2 linked regions of the Nocardioides panacis genome follow. The protein of the gene in region 1 binds, or shares a complex with, the protein of each later gene. Links are inferred from orthologs where the notes say so. Each region holds a gene or a part of one and is shown on either strand. Other genes may lie near its edges. The genes, in order: rpsG and tig.

What was found.
Region 2: the proteins of rpsG (region 1) and tig are in contact, whole or in part, in a crystal structure (PDB 3GTY), measured with the Thermotoga maritima proteins. The link is inferred for Nocardioides panacis from one-to-one orthologs. Residues at the interface, in WP_004081843.1 of Thermotoga maritima: Lys34, Lys52, Lys55, Glu59, Arg62, Gln63, Glu66, Asn67, Lys69, Val71, Arg95, Ala109, Lys110, Lys111, Gly112, Arg113, Pro114, Glu117, Glu121, Ile124, Ala125, Tyr127, Asn128, Asn129, Thr130, Gly131, Lys135, Asp139, Arg142, Met143; in WP_004081061.1 of Thermotoga maritima: Glu122, Val124, Val129, Leu130, Tyr133, Glu188, Gly259, Ile262, Tyr263, Glu266, Ser270, Glu273, Gln274, Glu277, Arg308, Gln311, Ile312, Ser315, Tyr316, Glu325, Arg329, Arg336, Leu363, Phe366, Trp367, Arg373, Leu377, Arg381, Leu384, Glu387.

Annotation. Positions count from the first base shown.
Region 1 is NZ_CP077062.1:3,253,962-3,257,179, forward strand. The notes cover bases 313-3,218. They hold rpsG (30S ribosomal protein S7), read right to left. Parts: upstream 2,048-3,218; coding sequence 1,577-2,047; downstream 313-1,576. Other genes in these bases: fusA (elongation factor G), read right to left, coding at 313-1,467; rpsL (30S ribosomal protein S12), read right to left, coding at 2,047-2,421; KRR39_RS15920 (FAD-binding and (Fe-S)-binding domain-containing protein), read right to left, coding at 2,764-3,218. In the rest of the region: more of fusA, read right to left, coding at 1-312.
Region 2 is NZ_CP077062.1:2,793,954-2,797,165, reverse strand. Bases 136-3,035 are described here. They hold tig (trigger factor), read left to right. Parts: upstream 136-838; coding sequence 839-2,233; downstream 2,234-3,035. Other genes in these bases: KRR39_RS13575 (esterase/lipase family protein), read left to right, coding at 2,304-3,035; KRR39_RS13595 (PP2C family protein-serine/threonine phosphatase), read left to right, coding at 136-370. Also shown: more of KRR39_RS13595, read left to right, coding at 1-135; more of KRR39_RS13575, read left to right, coding at 3,036-3,212. UniProt on the Bacillus subtilis protein: Involved in protein export. Acts as a chaperone by maintaining the newly synthesized protein in an open conformation. Functions as a peptidyl-prolyl cis-trans isomerase.

The sequences.
Region 1 (3,218 bases):
GGTCTCGCGGTAGGCCACCTGCGGCTTGCCGACGGTCGCCTCGACGCGGAACTCGCGACGCATCCGGTCCACGAGGATCTCCAGGTGGAGCTCGCCCATGCCGGCGATGATCGTCTGGCCGGTCTCCATGTCGGACTTCACCGTGAAGGTGGGGTCCTCGTCGGAGAGCCGCTGGATCGCGACGCCGAGCTTCTCCTGGTCGCCCTTGGTCTTGGGCTCGATCGCGACCTCGATCACCGGGGCCGGGAACGTCATCGACTCGAGGACGACCGGGTTCTGCGGGTCGCTCAGCGTGTGACCGGTCTTGGTGTCCTTCAGACCCATCACGGCCACGATCTGGCCGGCGCCGACCGACGCGATCTCCTCACGCTTGTTCGCGTGCATCTGGTAGACCTTGCCGATCCGCTCCTTGCGGCCGTTGACCGAGTTCAGCACGGTCGAGCCGGCGACGAGCTTGCCGGAGTACACCCGGACGTAGATCAGCTTGCCGAGGTGCGGGTCGGTGGCGACCTTGTACGCGAGGCCGGAGAACGGCTCGTCGTCGCTGGGCTGACGGACGATCACCTTCTCCTCGTCCTTGGCGTCGTGGCCCTGGATGCCGTCGATGTCGAGCGGCGACGGCAGGTACTTCACGACCGCGTCGAGCAGGGGCTGCACGCCCTTGTTCTTGAACGCGGTGCCGCAGAGGACGGGGTTGATCTTGTCGGCCAGCGTGGCGCGACGGATCGCGGCCTCGAGCTCCTCGACGGAGAGCTCCTCGCCCTCGAGGTACTTCTCCATGACGGCGTCGTCGGCCTCGGCGAGCGTCTCGAGGAACTTCTCGCGCCACTCGGCGGCCTGGTCGGCCAGCGCGGCGGGGATCTCCTCGATGTCGTAGTCCTCGCCCATCTTGGTCTCGCCGCGCCAGGTGAGCGCGCGCATGCCGACCAGGTCGACGACCCCGAGGAAGTCGCCCTCGGCGCCGATCGGGATCTGCAGGACCAGCGGGGTGGAGTTGAGGCGGTCGATCATCATGTCGACGCAGCGGAAGAAGTCCGCACCGGTGCGGTCGAGCTTGTTGACGAAGCACATCCGCGGGACGGAGTACTTGTTCGCCTGGCGCCAGACGGTCATCGTCTGGGGCTCGACGCCCGCGACACCGTCGAACACCGCGACCGCACCGTCGAGGACGCGGAGCGAACGCTCCACCTCCGCGGTGAAGTCCACGTGCCCGGGGGTGTCGATGATGTTGATCTGGTGGTTCTTCCACCAGCAGGTCGTCGCGGCGGACGTGATGGTGATGCCGCGCTCCTGCTCCTGCTCCATCCAGTCCATGACGGCCGCGCCCTCGTGGACCTCGCCGATCTTGTAGGAGATGCCGGTGTAGAAGAGGATCCGCTCGGTCGTGGTGGTCTTGCCGGCGTCGATGTGCGCCATGATGCCGATGTTGCGGACCTTGGTCAGGTCGGTGGTGATGTCGACGGCCACTTGTCAGTGATCCCCTTCTAGCTAGGTGGTGCTGCGAACACGCTGGAGCCGGTACGGCGTGCAGGGCTGCCGGGTGAGGCGGCCGACTGCGCGTCGTACCGGACGGGTGTCACCAGCGGTAGTGGGCGAACGCCTTGTTGGCTTCGGCCATCTTGTGGACGTCCTCGCGACGCTTGACAGCGGCGCCGAGTCCGTTGGAGGCGTCGAGGATCTCGTTCATCAGACGCTCGGCCATGGTCTTCTCGCGACGCGCGGCGGAGTAGCTGACCAGCCAGCGCAGGGCGAGGGTCATCGAGCGGTTGCCCTTGACCTCGACCGGCACCTGGTAGGTGGCGCCACCGACGCGGCGGCTGCGGACCTCGAGGGCCGGCTTCACGTTGTCCAGCGCACGCTTGAGCGTGACGACGGGGTCGGTGCCGGTCTTCTCGCGGCAGCCCTCGAGCGCGCCGTACACGATGCGCTGGGCGGTCTGCTTCTTGCCGTCCTTGAGCACCTTGCTGACCAGCTGGGTGACGACCTGCGAACCGTAGACCGGGTCGACGTCGAGCGGCCGCTTCGGGGCGGGGCCCTTACGAGGCATTAGCTCTTCTCCTTCTTCGCGCCGTACCGGCTGCGAGCCTGCTTGCGGTTCTTCACGCCCTGGGTGTCGAGCGTGCCGCGGATGATCTTGTACCGGACACCGGGAAGGTCCTTCACACGACCGCCACGCACGAGCACGATCGAGTGCTCCTGGAGGTTGTGGCCGACGCCCGGGATGTACGCCGTGACCTCGATGCCGCTGGACAGGCGCACACGGGCGACCTTGCGCAGAGCGGAGTTCGGCTTCTTCGGGGTGGTCGTGTAGACACGCGTGCACACGCCGCGTCGCTGGGGCGAACCCTTCAGAGCGGGCGTCTTGGACTTCGACACCTTGTCCTGGCGGCCCTTACGGACCAACTGCTGGATGGTGGGCACCGCGTGGTTCTCTTTCCTCTTCGGTGATGCTGTCTTGTGTGTCCGGATCGGTTTCCGGCCTGCTGCGCTGCTCCCGCGCTACTCCCCCGACTGCCTACCCCGCGGTCGGGCGTGTCGCCCGGTGCGGGCCTCCGCGGTGCAGCTGGGCGGAGGAGCATTCGTGAAGTTCGCTGCGAGTGCAGCTACGCGGCCCCGTCACGATCACGGTCACGAGCACGCGCAGGGCCTGGGTGTCCCAGACACGAAGAAAAAGATTACCGGCTCGCCGGAACGCGGTCAAAACGAGCAGACCGCGGATGCGGTAGGGGTGCGTCCTCGGGCTCCGTGCCTGAGGCCTCCAGCCTAGCCGGGGGCCCCAACGCGAGCCGCACCGAGGGTCCCGCTGGGGGCGGCCAACAGCTCGGCGAGGTGCAGCGCGCGCACGCCGGCGAGGTCGTCGAGCTGGGTGCGGCAGGAGAAGCCGTCGGCGAGCACCACCGCGTCCTGGCCCGCGGCGCGGACCGCCGGCAGCAGGTCGTGCTCGGCCACCGCGACCGATACCTCGTAGTGGCCCTGCTCGACGCCGAAGTTGCCGGCCAGCCCGCAGCAGCCGCCGACGCGGGTGACGGTGGCGCCGGTCCGGGCCAGCAGGGCGGCGTCCGCGTCCCAGCCGATGACGCTGGCGTGGTGGCAGTGCGGCTGCACCACGACCGTCGTGCCGGTCAGGTCCGGGGGCACCCAGCCGGGCAGCGTGGCGAGCACCTCGGCGAGCGAGCGCACCCCGGCGGCGACCTCGGCGGCCCGCGGGTCGGCCGTCA
Region 2 (3,212 bases), 460 kb from region 1 along the record:
GCACGTCACCATCGACCTGCTGACCGGCGCGTTCGAGCTGCGCTCGGCCGGTCACCCGCCCGGCGTGCAGCTGCACGCCGGGTCGGGGCGCTGGGCGGTGCACGAGGCGGAGGGCCCGGTGCTCGGGCTGATGCCGCGCGCGGAGTTCAGCGTGGTGCACGGCCGGATCGACCGCGGCGACGCGCTGCTGCTGTTCACCGACGGGCTGGTCGAGACCCCCGAGCGGGACATCTCGCTCGGCATCGACAAGCTGCTCGGGCAGGGCGAGCGGCTGCTCCGGGTCGGCATGGAGCAGGGCGCCCACCGGCTCATCGACCGGCTCGAGTCGATGAACGACGACCGGGCCCTGCTGCTGCTGCACCGGCGCTGAGCGCCGGGCCGGCTCGCCCGGGGAGCGGGAGAACCGGGGGAGCTGGAGCGGATGACGGGAATCGAACCCGCGTAGCTAGTTTGGAAGACTAGGGCTCTACCATTGAGCTACATCCGCGCGCTGGACCGGCCGTCGAGCTCACCGGCCGGAAGCGTCCCCATCGTGCCACAGCACGAAACTCCACCACCAATCGGTGACACCCGCCCCAGTGCGGGTCCGCGGGCGTGCTCGCGATTACGGTTCGGGCTCGCCTCTCCCGTAGACTCCCCGGGTCTCCCTGAGGGGAGCCGTGAGAAATGGTGGCCGGAAAACGGGGCGTAGCGTAGTGGCTAGCGCGCCTGCTTTGGGAGCAGGAGACCGCAGGTTCGAGTCCTGTCGCCCCGACCATCTCGCCCACTTGTCTGCACTGACCGAGGGCACGCGCGCACGTCGCCGCCCACATCGCTAGTTGACTGAGGAGAACCACCTGTGAAGAGCGCCGTCGAGACTTTGAGCCCGACCCGGGCCAAGCTCACCGTCGAGGTGCCCTTCGAGGAGCTCAAGCCGAGCCTCGACGCGGCGTACAAGAAGATCGCCCAGCAGATCAACGTGCCCGGCTTCCGCCGCGGCAAGGTGCCGCCGATGGTCATCGACCGTCAGGTCGGCCGCGCGGCCGTGCTGGACGAGGCGATCAACGAGGCGCTCCCCAAGCTGTACGTCGAGGCGCTGCAGGCCAACGAGCTCGAGCCGCTGGCCCAGCCGGAGATCGACATCACCAAGTTCGAGGACAACCAGACCCTCGAGTTCACCGCCGAGGTCGACGTCCGTCCCGAGGTGGAGCTCCCCGACTACACCGGGCTGGCCGTCACGGTCGACGACGTCACGGTCTCCGACCAGGACGTCGAGGAGCAGGTGCAGAACCTCCGCGAGCGCTTCGCCAGCCTCTCCGAGGTCGAGCGGGCCGCGGCCGACGGCGACTTCGTCGTGATGGACCTGGTCGCCAAGAAGGACGGCGAGGTCGTCGAGGGCGCCGAGGCCACCGGCCTGAGCTACCAGGTCGGCAAGGGCGGCATGCTCGACGGTCTGGACGAGGCGCTCACCGGGCTGTCCGCCGGCGACGAGACCACCTTCACCTCGCAGCTCGTCGGTGGCGACCAGCTCGGTGAGGACGTCGACGTGGAGGTCAAGGTCACCTCGGTCAAGGAGCAGGAGCTCCCCGAGCTCGACGACGACTTCGCGCAGACCGCCTCGGAGTTCGACACGGTGGCCGAGCTGACCGAGGACGTCCGCACCCGGCTGACCCGCGGCAAGCGCCTCGAGCAGGCCGCCGCCGCCCGCGACGCCGTCCTGGAGAAGCTGCTCGACCTGGTCGACGTCCCCCTCCCGGAGACCGTCGTGGAGTCCGAGCTGACCGCCCGCAGGGAGCAGATCACCCAGCAGCTCACCATGGCCGGCATGACCATGGAGGCCTACCTCGACTCCGAGGAGCAGACCGTCGACGAGTTCGAGGCCGACCTGGAGAAGCGGGTCCGCGACGCGGTCGCCGCCCAGTTCGTGCTCGACCAGGTCGCCAAGACCGAGGAGATCGGCGTCAACGAGGGCGAGCTGCAGGAGCACCTGATGCGCCGTGCGCAGCAGTCCGGCCAGAACCCGCAGGAGTTCATCCAGCACATGCTGGAGCACAACCACATCCCGGAGATGGTGTCCGAGGTCGTCCGCGGCAAGGCGCTCGCCAGCATCGTCGAGGGCGCCACGGTCACCGACGAGTCCGGCAACCACGTCGAGCTGAAGAACCTCCAGCCCGACGGCACGATCGCCGAGCCGTCCGACGAGGTCGACGAGGCCGGCACCGACGAGACCGCGGAGGAGAAGGCCGACGCCTGATCCCGTCCCCGCAGCACCCCGCCGACCCGCGCCGCAGTCCTGTGGCGCGGGTCGTCGGCGCACTCCAGTGATGAGCCCGACGTCGCCGCACCCGACCGCCGAGGCGCACCGGGCGGGCCTGCTCGAGGCGCTCGCCCTGGCCGCCGAGACCGTCGACGAGCTGGTGCTCGGCACGGTCCGCGACGTGCACGGCGCCGTGGCCCGCCGGGTGTTCGGGCTGGCGGACCGGCTGACCGGCGGGGCCGCCCGCGGGCCGGCCCGTGCGCACGACCGGCTCTCCTCGGCGGTGTACGCCGGCGTCGGGGGTGGCCTGCGGGCGACCGGCCGGGGGCTGCGCACCGCGGACCGGCGCGGTCTCGGCGGCCGGATCGAGGACTCCCCGCAGGGCCGGCTCGTGGTCTCGGTGCTGAACGGCTTCATCGGCGACCGGCTCGCCGAGCAGCAGTCCAGCCTGGCGATCCGGCTCGCGGTGCGGCACCGCGGGAGCGACGTACCGCTGGAGCCCGAGCCGCTGGCCGCCGCGTTCCCCACCGCCACCGGGGACCTCGTGGTGTTCCTGCACGGGCTGTCCGAGGCCGAGACCAACTGGGACCGGGACGCCGAGGAGACCGGCGGCAGCTACGGCACCCGGCTGGCCGCGGAGACCTCCTGGACGCCGGTCTACCTGCGCGCCAACACCGGCCTCCCGATCGCGGAGAACGGCGTCGCGCTCGCCGCGCTGCTCGACGACCTGGTCGCCGCCTGGCCGACCGAGGTCCGCCGGATCGCACTGGTGGGGCACTCGATGGGTGGCCTGGTGATGCGCGCCGCCTGCGCGCAGACCACGGGCGACTGGACCGGCCTGGTCACCGATGTCGTCACCCTCGGGACCCCGCACCTCGGTGCGCCGCTGGAGCGCGGGGTGGCGCTGGGCGCCAAGGCCCTCGGCCTGCTGCCCGAGTCGGCCCCGTTCGGCCGGATCCTGGAGTACCGCTCGGTC